Regions from separate parts of the Dietzia sp. Alg238-R159 genome, predicted to be linked through region 2. Evidence: riboswitches for the same ligand, from Rfam matches in the RefSeq annotation. Region 2 holds a riboswitch; each other region holds the start of a gene.
The links. A riboswitch is a leader RNA that binds a small molecule or an ion and turns the genes downstream of it on or off. The one in region 2 is predicted to bind thiamine pyrophosphate.
Positions count from the first base shown of each region.

Region 1 (4,602 bases), on a different contig from region 2:
CCACCAAGAGTGCCTACTGGCTGTACGCGATCGGCATCGGCCTGGCAGTGGTGCTCGCGGTGGTCATCGGCCAGTTCGAGCAGCCCGCCACAGGGGACCCGATGGCCGGTGCGCCCGGCGGCGGCAGTGACCCGCTGTTCGCGATCCTCGGCGTCAGTGCGTTCACCGTCCTGCTGGCGTGGATCGCCGCGATCGTCGGTGTGACCGGCGAGTACCGCTATCACACGATCAAGGCGACGTTCCTGACGGCGCCGTCGCGCTGGCCTGCCATCCTGGCCAAGACCGCCCTGTTCACGGTGCTCTCGATGGTGGTCACAGCCATCGCGGTGATCCTGGCGCTCCTCGTGGCCGGGGCGCTCTCCGGAAACGAGGGCTGGACCCCGTTCTCCGGAGACGGGCTGACCTACCTGTGGCGCTTCCCCGTCTACGCCGCACTGGGGACGATCGCGGTGACGGGCCTGGCGTACATCATGCGCAACGCCGCCGGCACGATCTCCCTGTTCCTCGTGTGGATACTGGCCCTCGAGGGCATGGTCTCGTTGATCCCGCGGGTCGGCGAGGACATCGCCGCCTGGATGCCGTTCGCCAACGGTGACTTCTGGACCCAGGGAGAGAGCGTCCGCGGGTACATCACGTGGGGCGAGTGGCCGGCGTTCGCCTGGTTCGCGGCCGTGTGCGTGGCCCTGTGGGTCGTCGGGGTGCTGATGACGCTGCGCCGGGACGCCTGAGTCCGGGCTCCCGATCCGACGTCGCACCGGGGCTCGCCCCGTCGAGGGACTGGTGGGTGGCGGCGCTGTCGGTGACGACGACGAGGTCGACCCGTCGCTCCACCGGTGCGACCTGCCGGTCGACTCGCCTGGCCGGAGCGGTTATCGACCGGTGATCGGCAGGTAGACGCGGCCACCGAGTTCGGAGAATTCGGCCGACTTCTCCGCCATCCCCGCCTCGATCGCCTCCACCGTCTCCATCCCGTGCTCCGCGGCGTAGTCGCGGATGTCCTGGGAGATGCGCATCGAGCAGAACTTCGGACCGCACATCGAGCAGAAGTGCGCGGTCTTCGCCGGCTCCGCGGGCAGCGTCGCGTCGTGGTACGCCAGCGCGGTGTCCGGGTCGAGGGCCAGGGCGAACTGGTCCCGCCAGCGGAACTCGAACCGGGCGGTACTCAGCGCGTCATCGCGGGCCTGCGCGCCCGGGTGACCCTTCGCCAGATCGGCCGAGTGCGCGGCGATCTTGTAGGTGATCACTCCGGTCTTGACGTCGTCCCGGTCGGGCAGGCCCAGGTGCTCCTTGGGGGTGACGTAGCACAGCATCGCCGTGCCGGCCTCGGCGATGCGGGCTGCACCGATCGCGGACGTGATGTGGTCGTAGCCCGGCGCGATGTCCGTCGCGAGGGGGCCCAGCGTGTAGAAGGGGGCCTCCTCGCACCACTCCTCCTCGAGGCGCACGTTCTCCACGATCTTGTCCATCGGCACGTGACCGGGTCCCTCGATCATCACCTGCACGCCGTGGCTCTTGGCGATCCCGGTGAGCTCCCCGAGCGTGCGCAGTTCGGCGAACTGAGCCTCGTCGTTGGCGTCGGCGATCGACCCCGGGCGCAGGCCGTCGCCGAGGGAGAACGTCACGTCGTGGCGGGCGAGGATCTCGCAGAGTTCCTCGAAGTGGGTGTAGAGGAACGACTCGCGGTGGTGCGCCAGGCACCACGCCGCCATGATCGAACCGCCACGCGACACGATGCCGGTGACCCGCTTGGCCGCCAGCGGGACGTAGCGCAGCAGCACGCCGGCATGGACGGTCATGTAGTCCACGCCCTGTTCGCACTGTTCGATGACGGTGTCGCGGTACAACTCCCAGGTCAGACGGGTCGGGTCGCCGCCCACCTTCTCCAGTGCCTGGTAGATGGGCACGGTGCCCACGGGGACGGGGGAGTTGCGCAGGATCCACTCGCGCGTCTCGTGGATGTCCCGGCCGGTAGACAGGTCCATGATGGTGTCCGCGCCCCAGCGGGCAGCCCACACCATCTTCTCGACCTCCTCGGCGATCGAACTGGTGACCGCCGAATTGCCGATGTTGGCGTTGATCTTCGTGAGGAAGCGCTTGCCGATGATCATCGGTTCGCTCTCCGGATGGAGGTGGTTGGCCGGGATGACCGCCCGCCCGGCGGCGACCTCCGAACGCACCACCTCGACGTCGATCCCCTCCCGCACGGCGATGAACCGCATCTCGGGGGTCGTCAGCCCCGCCCGCGCCCAGGCCAACTGCGTCCGGACGAGGGTGGGGTTGTTCGGCGAGGCGGGGACGGCCCCGGGGTGGGACCACTCACGGCGGGTGGGCGGCAGGCCTGGGGCGAGGTCATGGCAGTCGGCCGCACTCGCGTAGGCGGTATACGGGCCGGAGGTGTCGTAGACGTCGAACGTCGTGCCGTCGGTGAGCGCGATCCGGCGCACGGGCACGCGCTGGCCGTCACCGGACTCACCGGGCACCTCGAGATGAGCCTTACTGCTGGAATGGATGGGGCCGCACGTCACGGCGTCGATCGGGGTGCCGTCGGTGCCGTCGGTGCCGTCGGTGAATAGAGCTGTGCCCATGGTGTTTCCTGATCTCCCTACGCCGGCATGATCCGGACAGGTTCTACGGTCGACGACCCGGCTGGTCGTCCTCTCAGCCCGCGCATCGAAGCGGACTCCCGTGTGGATGAGTATGTGATTGTGCAGGGGCGAGCGTAACCCGACGAGTAGCATCGCGGGTGGAACACGCCCTGCAGAAGGAGTTCTGATGTCCGCTGTAACGTCGCTCAAGCTGGTCCACAACACCGATAGAGACCGCTTCGAACTGTGGGACAGCGAGACCTTCATGGGTCTCGTTGGTTACGAGAAGGACGGCGACGTCTACATCCTGCTCCACACCGTGATCGAGGAGCGGTACGGCCAGCAGGGGATCGCCCGCCTGCTGGTCAGCCTGGTCCTCACCCGCATGCGGCTCGATGAGCTCAAGATCCGGCCGGTGTGCAGCTATGTGCGGCGGTTCCTCGTTCGCTTCCCGGAGTATCAGCTCCTGGTCGCCCAGCCGTGACCGACGCCGGGCGGTGACCGTCGACCGCCTGCGGTGACCGGTGTCAGTCGCCCCGCGAGCGGCTGAGGAGCGGCCGGAGGAGCGGGACGTAATCTGACCCCAGACGACCAGCTACCCGGAGGACTCCCATGACCTACCCGCCCCAGGGGAATACTGCCGACGGCGACTCGACCGGTGGCGACGATGCGAGTCGGGGCTCCTACGGCCAGAACCCGTACGGCCAGGGCACATACGGACAGAGCCCGTACGGACAGGGCACATACGGACAGAGCCCGTACGGCCAGGGCTCGTACGAGCAGACCGACTACAGCGCGCAGACCCCGACCGGTTACGGCGCGCAGACCCCGTCCTTCGGCGGGGCGGGCGGATACGGGACCACCTCGGCAATTCGCCCCGGCCCGCCGTCGAACGTCGGCTGGGCGGTCGCGTCGATTCTCTTCTTCTGGCCGCTGTCGTTCGTCGCGATGACCCGCGCGCTGGACGTCTACCCGCTGTGGGCCGCCGGTCGCCACGCCGAAGCCGAGGCCGCCAGTGCGACCGCCAAGAAGCTCGGCATGATCTCGCTGGCGATCGTGGCAGTCCTCATCGTGCTGTACTTCATCTTCATCTTCGCGATGGTGGGACTGGCCTCGAGCGGCTTCTAGACCGGGCCGGGTCCGCGGTTCAGGCCAGGCCCAGACGAGGGGCTTCGATCGCAGGGCAGGCGTCCATCACCACGTCCAGCCCGGCATCCTTCGCCCGCTGCGCCGCGGCCTCGTCGACCACGCCCAGCTGCAACCAGACCGCCTTGGCTCCCTTGGCGATCGCATCGTCCACCACGCCGCCCGCGAGCTGCGAGTTGACGAACACGTCGACCACATCGACCTCGCCGGGAACGGACGCGAGATCCGGGTAGCCCTGCTGACCGTGCACGGTCTCGGCCTTGGGATGGACCGGAACGATCTCGTGCCCCAGGTCGCGGACGTAGGCGGCGATCCCGTACGCGGTGCGCGCGGAGTTGCTGGACAGGCCGGCGACGGCCCAGCGGCCCTTCTCGGTGAGCAGGCGCTTGATGACGGCGGGGTCGTTGGTATGGCTCATACCCAGTGCAAGGCCCGCCGCCGCCGAGACATTCCCGGGGCCTCCCATCAGGCCCGGTCAGTCAGTCCCCGACGGGTTCTGTGCGCGGGGACATCGCTCCGCTCGCTGGCGCTCCCTCCGCTAGTCTCCGACGGCGTCCTTGCCGCGGCGGACGATCTTCGGGTCCGGGTCGAACACCACCTGGGGGTCCTTGTCCGGGTAGTCGAACTGGTTCAGGAAGTAGCGCATCGCGTTGATGCGGGCCCGCTTCTTGTCGTTGGACTTGATGGTGATCCACGGCGCGTGGTCGGTGTCCGTGCGCCGGAACATCTCCACCTTGGCGTCCGTGTACTTGTCCCACTTGTCGAGGGACTCCAGGTCCATGGGCGAGAGTTTCCAGCGCCGCACCGGGTCGAGTTGCCGGATCGCGAACCGGGTCTTCTGCTCCTCGCGGGTGACCGAGAACCAGAACTT
Region 1 is NZ_UNRI01000003.1:402,634-407,235, forward strand. It holds gene G6R20_RS10295 (ABC transporter permease) at 1-728, shown strand, start outside; gene thiC (phosphomethylpyrimidine synthase ThiC) at 870-2,585, opposite strand; TPP riboswitch at 2,583-2,697, opposite strand; gene G6R20_RS10305 (GNAT family N-acetyltransferase) at 2,773-3,069, shown strand; gene G6R20_RS10310 (CD225/dispanin family protein) at 3,198-3,713, shown strand; gene G6R20_RS10315 (CoA-binding protein) at 3,733-4,149, opposite strand; gene ppk2 (polyphosphate kinase 2) at 4,270-4,602, opposite strand, start outside.
Region 1: linked by a shared signal. The riboswitch ahead of thiC (phosphomethylpyrimidine synthase ThiC) and the one ahead of G6R20_RS03000 (3-oxoacyl-ACP reductase) in region 2 are both predicted to bind thiamine pyrophosphate.

Region 2 (4,602 bases):
CGCCGCGGAACCGGCCGGGTCGGGCGAGGGGGAGCGCGGAGGGGTCATGGTGAGGCCACCGTACCTACTTTGATCAGCCAGGACCGCCACCGGCGGGCCGGGGAATCGCACTCCGACTACTTCGACCGGCTCTTCGGCCAGTCCTACGCCGCGTGGGTGGAACACGACCAGGTGATGGTGGCCGGAGTACAGGCGACCGGATACGACGACGAGGTGAGGTCCCGCTGGACCGAGTTGGTGACGGGGTTGAACGCCCGCCTCTCGGAGCAGATGGGGCAGGACTCGGAGGCCGGGCTAATCGCCCCGTTGTCCGATGACCACGGGGCGATCGTCGACAGGCTGACGGACATGATCGTCATGGCCTTCTACCAGGACCGGTCGCTCAAGCCCGCCGAAGCCGAGTCCGCCCGGATGCTGGCGTCCCTCAAGGCGATCTGGTTGGGGGCGTGGGGAGTGGCGGAGGTCCGGTGAGGCTGTGTCCCGGTGCTACCGACTACTCGGTGCTGCCGACGAGCATGGACGGGGTGACGCCGAGGTTGGCGGCGTCCGCCACCAGTGCCCGCCCCTCCTCGGTGGCCATCGACGCTCCCATCTCCTCGGCGTCCGCGAAGAACAACTGGGCCATCAGGTGGAACTCGGGGGCCGATCCATCCGGGCCGGGCAGGAAGCGCGTGACCTTGGCGTCGGCGAGGCCGGGCACCTTGTGGGCCAGGGGGATGTGGGTGCCGATGTAGTACTCGTCGAACTTCTCGACGTCGTCGGGCGTGGGGTACAGAACGGTGAGGGCGATCAATGTGCATCCTTCCGAGGGGTGTCCGGCCCGATGGCCGGCCGTGGGGTGTCGTAGCGGTGATGATGCCGCAGACCACGGCGCCACGGGCCCGGTCCGTCAGGCGAGTCCTCGGAGTCGTGATCGCCGGCGCCCCGAACCTGGCCACCTGGATGGTGATGGGCGCAGGCATCGGTGTGGTCGTGGGGAGTGTCGCCGAACTGTGGCGTGACGTGGCACGACGAACTGCTCACGGACCCACGCCCACCGCGCACTGATCACAGGCCACCGCGGTACCGGCTGCGGCCCTATCGTGGTGTGATCCGATCCCGCGAACTCCGGAAGGACCGATCTGCCATGACCGCCATCACCACCGTCGACCGCGGCCCCCGCGTCGTCGCCCGCAGCGTCACTGTCAACGCCCCCGCCGAGGAGCTGTTCGGGCTCGTCACCGACCCGCGCAAGCACGGGCTCGTCGACGGTTCGGGGACCGTCAAGAGCAACGTCAAGGGGCCGTCAACCCTGTCCGAGGGCGCCAAGTTCACCACCTCGATGCGCATGTACGGCGTCCCGTACCGCATCACCAGCACGGTCACCGAGTACATCGACACGCCCGACCAGAAGGTCATCGAGTGGGCGCACCCCGCGGGCCACCGCTGGCGCTGGGAGTTCACCCCGACCGCGGATGGGCGTACCGAGGTCACCGAGTGCTTCGATCCCCGGCCCTCGAAGATCGGCAAGGTCTTCGAGAAGATCGGCGTCGCCGACCAGAACGCGTCCGGCATCACCGAGACGCTCTCGCGCCTGGCCGCGAAGTACGAGACCGCGGGTTAACCACGGTCCGTCGCCCGGTCACGGCCGCGTGCGGCCCGGTAGCGGGCGATGAGGGCCGCTGTGGAGGAATCCGTGTCGGCACCACTGGAGTCGGCACCACTGGCTTCGTCGGAGGCGAGTGCCGGGTAGAGGTCGCGGGCCTGCTTCTTCCCCAGTTCGACTCCCCACTGGTCGAAGGCGTTGATGTTCCAGATCGCCCCCTGGACAAAGACGACGTGTTCGTACAGGGCGATGCGCTGCCCGAGGACGCCGGGGGACAGCGAGGGCGCGAGGATCGTCGTCGAGGGACGGTTTCCGGGCATCACCCGGTGAGGGAGGAGAGCGGCCTCGATGCCGTCGGCGCGCAACTCGGCGTCGGTCCGGCCGAAAGCCAGCACCCGGGACTGGGCGAACATGTTGCTCACGAGCAGGGGCCCCGCTGTCGTTGACACCGGAGCAGAAGCACTCGGTGGATTCTCCGCGCGAGATGGAGCGCCTCGCGGATGAGTTGCCGATCGAGCAGGTCGCCCAGCGGTGGATTGTCGCCTCGGACCCCGACGAGGCCGTCGAGCAGGTCAAAAATACGTCGACGCGGGCCTGAACCACCTGGTCTTCCACGCCCCCGGCCACGATCAGAAACGCTTCCTCGACCTCTTCAATTCCGACCTCGAACCGCGACTGCGTCGCCTCGCGTAGGCGCCGCGGGCGGGCAGGTGACCCTCCCGGCCGCCCGCCCGGCCGCTCACCCCGGGCTCAGGCCCGGGTGAGCAGCAGCGGCGCCGCCGCGAACCGCGACCAGGGCCCGCCCGCGAAGGTCAGGCCGATCAGGCGCCGGTCGTCGAGCCGCCGGAACTCGTCGCGCACCCAGCGCCACGGCACCGGGCTCGAGGCGCCGTACGAGCAGACGATCACCTGACCGCCGTCGAACCACGAGGATTCCAATGACTAGGCTCGCACTCGACACGGGGTGCCGCCCATCCGGGCGGCTGAGAACACACCCGTCGAACCTGAACTGGGTAGTTCCAGCGGAGGGATGTCGTGCGCGTCGCCGGGCGTCGTCGCCTCTCGTGCGGTCATCGCGCGGCGGGCAGGTACGCATCGCGCTCCCCGTGAGGAACCACCGGGAAGCGAGTGGCATGCGTATCAACGAGCAGGTCGTCCTGGTCACCGGCGGAGCCCGCGGACTCGGCGTGGAGATCATCCGCGCCTTCTCCCGCGAGGGCGCCCTCGTCGTCGTCAACTACCGACGCAGCGAGGCCGCCGCCGCCGACCTCGTCCGTGAGCTCGGCGAGGACCGCGCCGTCGCACTACGCGCTGACGTGACCGACGACGACGAGGTACGCGCCCTCGTCGACGCGGCCCGCACGCACTTCGGTCGGCCGATCAGCACGGTGGTCAACAACGCCTTGGTCGACTTCCAGTTCAACGGCGACGCCAGGCCGCGGCCGGAGACCCTCACCTGGGAGGACTTCGACTCGCAGCTGCGTGGCGCGGTCAAGGGCACCCTCGCCACCACCCAGGCCGCGCTCCCGGGGATGCGGGAAGCCGGGTTCGGGCGGATCGTCACCATCGGCACCAACCTGTTCCAGCACCCGGTGGTGCCGTACCACGACTACACCGCAGCCAAGGCCGCCGCGCTCTCGCTGACCCGCACCCTGGCCACCGACCTCGGGCCGGACGGCATCACGGTCAACATGGTCTCCGGTGGCCTGCTGCGCACCACCGACGCCAGCGCCGCTACACCTGAAGAGGTGTTCGACGTCATCGCCTCCGGGACGCCGCTACGGCGCGCGATCACCCCCGCCGAACTCGCCGACGCGGTGCTGTTCTTCGCCTCCCCGTGGGCACGGGCCGTGACCGGGCAGAACCTCATCGTGGACGGCGGGTTGGTCAAGGGCTGACGGCGCGGCGGTCACCCTTGCCCGGGCGAGCTCGGGTGGGGGAAGCTGGAGGAATGGAACTGCCCTCGGTCACCGCCTCGCGAACGGCCGAGGGCCGGCGGATCGAGGAGGCCGAGGCGGCGGTGGCCGAACTCGACCAGCGACTGACCGAGTGGGACGACCAGCGTGCCCTTGTCGCCGCAGCCGAGCTCGGCGACGACCCCCACGCCCACGTGCCCGCGACCTGGCCGACCGTCGCGGAGGCGCGGGCGTCCGCGGCCGGTCGGCTCGCGGCGCCGCTATCACCGGCCGCCGTCGAGGCGGAATGCTCGGAGCTCCGCTGGGCGGGCCTGGGGAAACTGATCGGGGCCGGCATCTCGGCGGCGGTACTGCTGTCCGTGCCGCTGACGCTCGTCCTGCACGCACTGGTGGGATCATGACGGCCCCGGGGTCGGGGCTGCGGTCGGGGCCTGGGGCTCGGCGGCTCGGCGCATCGGCCGTGGGGCGGTGACGGTATGCCCCTGATCCTCGCGTTGGTGCTGCTCACGGTGATCGCCGGGCTCGCCGCCTGGGTCGCGGCGACCGGCTGGCTCGCGCGGTCCGGGCTGGAGGATCTGTCCCGCCGCCGGCGGCTACGGCGGGGTTCCGACCCGGTCCAGCTCACCGCCGAGCGCGCGGTGGATTCAGCCCGGCGTTCCTACTTCCTGGCGCTGGAGGCGCTGACCGAGACCCTCGATCGGTGGTACGCGCTCCGGCCCACGCTCGGGATCGGTACCCCGCTCGAGGGCACCTATCCCGACGTCAGGGACCGCACCGACGCCGATCCGGAGTTCGCCGCGTTGCTGGAGCGGGCGAACACCGCCTGCCTCGACAACCGCTCCGGCCCCCCTGATGCGGTCCCGGACCTGCTCGAGGAGACCGCGCGCATGGACTCACTGATGCTCGCCCTCCGCGAACGCGTCCACCGCGCGGGTCGGCCGAAATGAGCGACTCCGCCTCGCCCCACCCACGCGTGGCGGGTGACGGGCAGGCGGAGTAGCGGTGTCCGCGGGGGTGGGCTCAGGCGATGCCGGTGCCCTCGTCGGCCGCGGGGGAGGTGTTGGTGCCACCGTCATTGATCTCGAATCGCGTCCACTTGCC
Region 2 is NZ_UNRI01000001.1:642,410-647,011, forward strand. It holds gene G6R20_RS02960 (aspartate dehydrogenase domain-containing protein) at 1-48, opposite strand, end outside; gene G6R20_RS02965 (hypothetical protein) at 70-471, shown strand; gene G6R20_RS02970 (EthD family reductase) at 494-793, opposite strand; gene G6R20_RS02975 (hypothetical protein) at 853-1,047, shown strand; gene G6R20_RS02980 (SRPBCC family protein) at 1,127-1,603, shown strand; gene G6R20_RS02985 (hypothetical protein) at 1,600-1,998, opposite strand; partial or broken gene G6R20_RS02990 (glucose-6-phosphate dehydrogenase (coenzyme-F420)) at 2,016-2,278, shown strand; gene G6R20_RS02995 (hypothetical protein) at 2,336-2,524, opposite strand; TPP riboswitch at 2,536-2,633, shown strand; gene G6R20_RS03000 (3-oxoacyl-ACP reductase) at 2,719-3,483, shown strand; gene G6R20_RS03005 (hypothetical protein) at 3,537-3,902, shown strand; gene G6R20_RS03010 (hypothetical protein) at 3,978-4,448, shown strand; gene G6R20_RS03015 (hypothetical protein) at 4,522-4,602, opposite strand, start outside.

Region 3 (4,602 bases), on a different contig from region 2:
CGGAAGCAGCGACAGCAGGGAGACGGCCAGCCAGATGACCGACCACCGCCAGCTCAGCGTGAGCCGCTGCCCGATCCCGGCGACCAGCGCGATGATCGCCGCCCAGCGCCACGAGGACGCGATGTCGATCTGGTTGATCGCGACCAACCACTGGTCCGGCGGGAGCGACTGGAGGAAGGTGCGCCCGGAGACGTCCGACAGGGTCAGCGGGATGAGCAGCGCCGCGGCGATCGCCCAGGCGATGTTCGCCCACGACGAGATCTGCTGCATGCGGTAACCGTCGACGTCGAGGGTCTTGTCCTTCTGCGGCGGGGTGAAGAACGCCGCGAACAGCGCAGCCCCCACCGCGACGGCGGCGAGGAGCTCGCCGATCGACCGGAGCGCCGGGAGGCCGGCCGTGGTGAGCGGACCCGGATCGGGCACGCCCACCAGCTCGAGCGCCACCTCGGCGGACATGGCCGACAGTGGGATCACCACCGCGGCCGCCACCGCCGCCAGGAGCAGTACCAGGGCGACGATGTTGCGGGTTCCGAACCGCCCGGCGGTGGCGGGGGCGGTCTTCGACGACGTCATGACCACCATCGTAGGAACCGCGGCGCCCCCGGGCCGATTCGCCACTGTCGGACCCACCCCCCGGATCGGCTACCATTCTCCCGGCGACGCCCCACGCGCGCGTCGCAGGCCTCCGTAGCTCAGTGGATAGAGCATCCGGTTTCTACCCGGCTGGTCAGGGGTTCGAATCCTCTCGGGGGCGCAAGGTTTACGCAGTTCAAGCGGCATTTATGCTGTGCGGTCCGCAGGTCGTGCAACTGGCGTACAAGTTGCCTTGTGTTGGTCAATAGAAATGGCCCCGTAGCGCGGGAACGCTCGGGGCCAGCGACCAAGACGAGGTAAGCGTCATGGCCAACAGCCAGCATCCCACACCGCCACCGCTCACAGGCGACGACATCACTCACTTCCGGCGCATCATCGCCGGCGGACCGGGCAACGACCGGCAGAAGATCACCGTCGAGGTCGTCAGCCTGGTCGATAACGGCGAGGCATCCCCGCCGATCCTGTCGGTCCACGGCGAGCTCGACATGAGCACCGACCAAGCCGTCGAGATCGCCGACGCGCTCACCGCGGCCCGCGCTGCCTACGCCGTGGCGCTCAAGGCTCACTGGGAGTCCCTGCGATGAGGGCGCCCGGCCAGCGGCCCGCATGGTGCCAAGCATCCGAACCGGAAGAGCCCATGATCGAGACGGCCACCGGCGCGCAGATCGTCACTTGGGCGCGGTACTTCACCCCCAAGGGCGTCACCTGGGACGTGGGCGTCTTCGCGGAAGATCGCCTGTCCCTCGACGGCCTCGACGCCGGCCCCACCTTCATTCGGGTGTTCGATCCTGAGTGCGACCTCACGCCCGACGAGGCGGAACGGTTCGCGCTGGCGATCATCGACGCCGTGAAGACAGCCCAGCAGCGCCCCTGAGCCGTTTCCGTCCAACCGTGGCCCTACGTTGTCCACGGTTGGCGCGGTGATCGCTCAGCGTGCGATCTAGGGCGTTCTCAGGACGGTTCCGCCCCTAACCAACCGTCTCCGGTGTGCACACCCACGAACCGGCGTGGGCGCTCCCTGGATGGTGTCCGGCCGGACATGCCAGGGGGTCACGACAAAGCTCGCACCTTCACAGGGCGGGCTACTCGTCGTGGGCAGATGGTCTATGCCGACATGGTGACCGGGCAAACTCTGGGGAAGGGGATCAGCACCAGCACCCCGTAGGGGTTCGATTGGTTGCGCGGCATGTAGGCCCAACCGGTCACTTATGAGGGCCGATCTCAACCACGAAAATGTAGTCGTTGTCCCCGTACACCCAGTAGATGCGCCATGCCGAGGGGGTGTTGTTCTCGACGTAGGAGTCCCACAGGTCTGCACCACCCGGGCCAGTGAGGCCGTTCAGCTTGTGGGAGTTGAGCCCCGGGTACCCCGGGCCAGCATCCTGAAGAAGTTTCAGGGCCTTGTCGACCTTCTTCTTCTTTTTGCCGTGCTGGGGCCTCTTCAGGTCAACCAGCGTCTGCTGGGCCTCAACAGAGAACGCTAGGACGAACGGGGGCGCCACAAACCGGCTGTCAGAACTCGATGACGGAGTAGCGCCCGTCCTGGATGTCCTGGATTCCACGGTTGACCGCAGCGAGCAACTGAGGGTTCTCAAGCAGGAAGAGCTCCCGCTCACCAAGGTTCCCTGAGGGGATCAACGTGATGACTCCGTCTGCGTCCTTGTGCGCTACGTAGCGCTTTGTGTCCCCGGCCATATCGGCTAGGGCGCACGGCTCGGTGAGGTCCACGTAATCGTTACGGCTGTCAAACGTCGTTGTCATAGTCCACCTCCAGAACCTGCCCAACCGGGCTTGCCTCTTGTATACGCCACTTCCGTCGCGGATAGCACATCGTTGGTCGATGTTGTCTGGCGTTATCCGGTGTTGCTGGGCGTTCCAAGACTAACCCGAGCAACCTAGCGGGGGTACCCCTAGACCTCTTCGTGTACGCACCGGTTGTGTCGGTGCCGTCCGTCCGTGCGAACCGTCGGCCCCCGGTGCATCGGCTCGCCACACACCGAACACGCGAGCATCCGACCGCGGTCCTTGTCCCGGTACCGACACCGATCCGAACAGAACCGCTGCCGCGGCGACCGGGCCATAAACCCCGCCGAACACTCGTCACACTGGCGATCCATCGGTCATCCTCACCGGCGGTCCGCACGCCACTGACGGCGGCCCGCCCGCTCCTCGCTCCAGCCATGGACGCACATCAGATCCCGAGATGTGCCGATGGTACGTTCGGACTTCGAGCTGATTCGCAAGATCAGCTTCGATGACACGGGGTGCCCCTACCGAACGGGGCTGAGATCACACCCGCTGAACCTGAACTCGTTCACACGAGCGGAGGGATGTCAGATGCGCTGGCATGCGCTTTCGTGAGCCGCCCAGGAACCACGGCAGTGGCGTTGGATGGATTGGGACACACCTATCCGGGCGCGCTCCGCCCGGTTCTCGCAGACCTCAACCTGTCCGTTCCGGTAGGCGAGCACATCGCCGTTGTCGGACGCAGCGGATGCGGTAAGTCGACGCTGCTGTCGGTGATCGCCGGCCTCGTCGAACCGACCACCGGGACCGCCGCCGTCCTCGATGAACGCCGGCCCGCACGACGCCTGGAGTCCTGCGCGTTGATGCCCCAGGGCGACAGCCTGTTGCCCTGGCTGTCCCTGCTCGACAACGTCGCGATCAGTCTCCGCAACCAACGAGTGCGCCGGCGCGTGGCCCGATCCGAGGCCCAGCGCATGCTGGACCGCGTGGGACTGGGCGCCTGGTCCGATGCCCGTCCCTCAGCTCTCAGCGCGGGCATGCGCCAGCGCGCCGCTCTCACGCGGGCTCTGCTGGCGCGCAAACCCGTGCTGCTGGCCGACGAGCCGCTCGGCGCGCTCGACGCGATCACCCGTGCGGAGGTCCAGCAGTGGCTCCGCGACACCATCACCCACACCTCGGCCACCCTCGTCATGGTCACGCACGACGTCGATGAGGCGCTGCTCCTCGCCGAACGCGTGGTCCTGCTCGCACGACACGAGCCCGACGCCCCGGCGCGTGTGGTCTCCACCTGGCCGGGATGGTTCGGTGACGACCGCCCCCGCGAGGTCCTCCTCGGCGACGAGGACTTCGCCACAGCTCGCCGGGAAGTGCTCCAGGCCCTGGCCCGGGAATCGCACCTCACCGAGGGAGGGACCGACCGATGACCGTGCGACTCCTTCGGTCCGCCGCCCCTGCCTGCGTCACGCTCCTGCTGGTCCTCGCCGCGTGGATCACGGTCACCTCGCTCGAGCTCGTGCCCGAGTACGTCATTCCCGCACCCCGCGCCGTGCTCGACTCGCTCGTGACCACCTGGCCCGACCGGCTGGGCTCGGCCACATTGCTGACCGCCACGGAGACCGTCGTCGGGGTGGTCCTCGGAGTGGTCGTCGCGGTGACCGTGGTCGTCATCAGCGGATTCGTGCCCGCCGTCGGTCAGGCCATGACCCCCCTGCTGGTCGCCTCCCAGGCCATCCCGGTCATCGTGATAGGCCCACTGTTGACGATCTCCCTCGGCTACGGCATGGCGCCGAAGGTCATCGTGGTGGCCCTGCTGTGCTTCTTCCCGGTCGCCCTCAATCTCCTCTCCGGAATCCGCTCGGTCGACGCCCGAATGATCGACACCCTGCGGAGCCTGCACGCCACCAGGTGGTCGCTCTTCTGGCGGGTGCGTCTGCCCTTCGCCGCGCCTCGCGGCTTCGCCGGGCTGCGCGTCTCGGTCACCTTCGCGCCGGTGGCCGCCGTCTTCGCCGAGTACACCGGCTCCACCAACGGCCTGGGCTACCTCATGCTCCAGGCGATCCCCCGGCTCCAGACCGATTTCGTCTTTGCCCAGGTGGCGGTGCTGACGATCATGTCCAGCGTCCTCCTCGCCAGCGTGACCATCCTCGAACGCCTGATCTGCCCGTGGAACACACCCACCGGGGAAAGGAACCCATCATGACGGACACACGACCCAGCAGGATCCGACGCCGGACTCTCTCGCGACCCGGGGTGAGCGTGCTC
Region 3 is NZ_UNRI01000007.1:61,396-65,997, reverse strand. It holds gene G6R20_RS14695 (cytochrome c oxidase assembly protein) at 1-573, opposite strand, end outside; tRNA gene G6R20_RS14690 (tRNA-Arg) at 682-754, shown strand; gene G6R20_RS14685 (hypothetical protein) at 900-1,178, shown strand; gene G6R20_RS14680 (hypothetical protein) at 1,232-1,468, shown strand; gene G6R20_RS14675 (hypothetical protein) at 1,797-2,096, opposite strand; gene G6R20_RS14670 (hypothetical protein) at 2,107-2,355, opposite strand; TPP riboswitch at 2,845-2,942, shown strand; gene G6R20_RS14665 (ATP-binding cassette domain-containing protein) at 2,952-3,764, shown strand; gene G6R20_RS14660 (ABC transporter permease) at 3,761-4,540, shown strand; gene G6R20_RS14655 (ABC transporter substrate-binding protein) at 4,537-4,602, shown strand, end outside.
Region 3: linked by a shared signal. The riboswitch ahead of G6R20_RS14665 (ATP-binding cassette domain-containing protein) and the one ahead of G6R20_RS03000 (3-oxoacyl-ACP reductase) in region 2 are both predicted to bind thiamine pyrophosphate.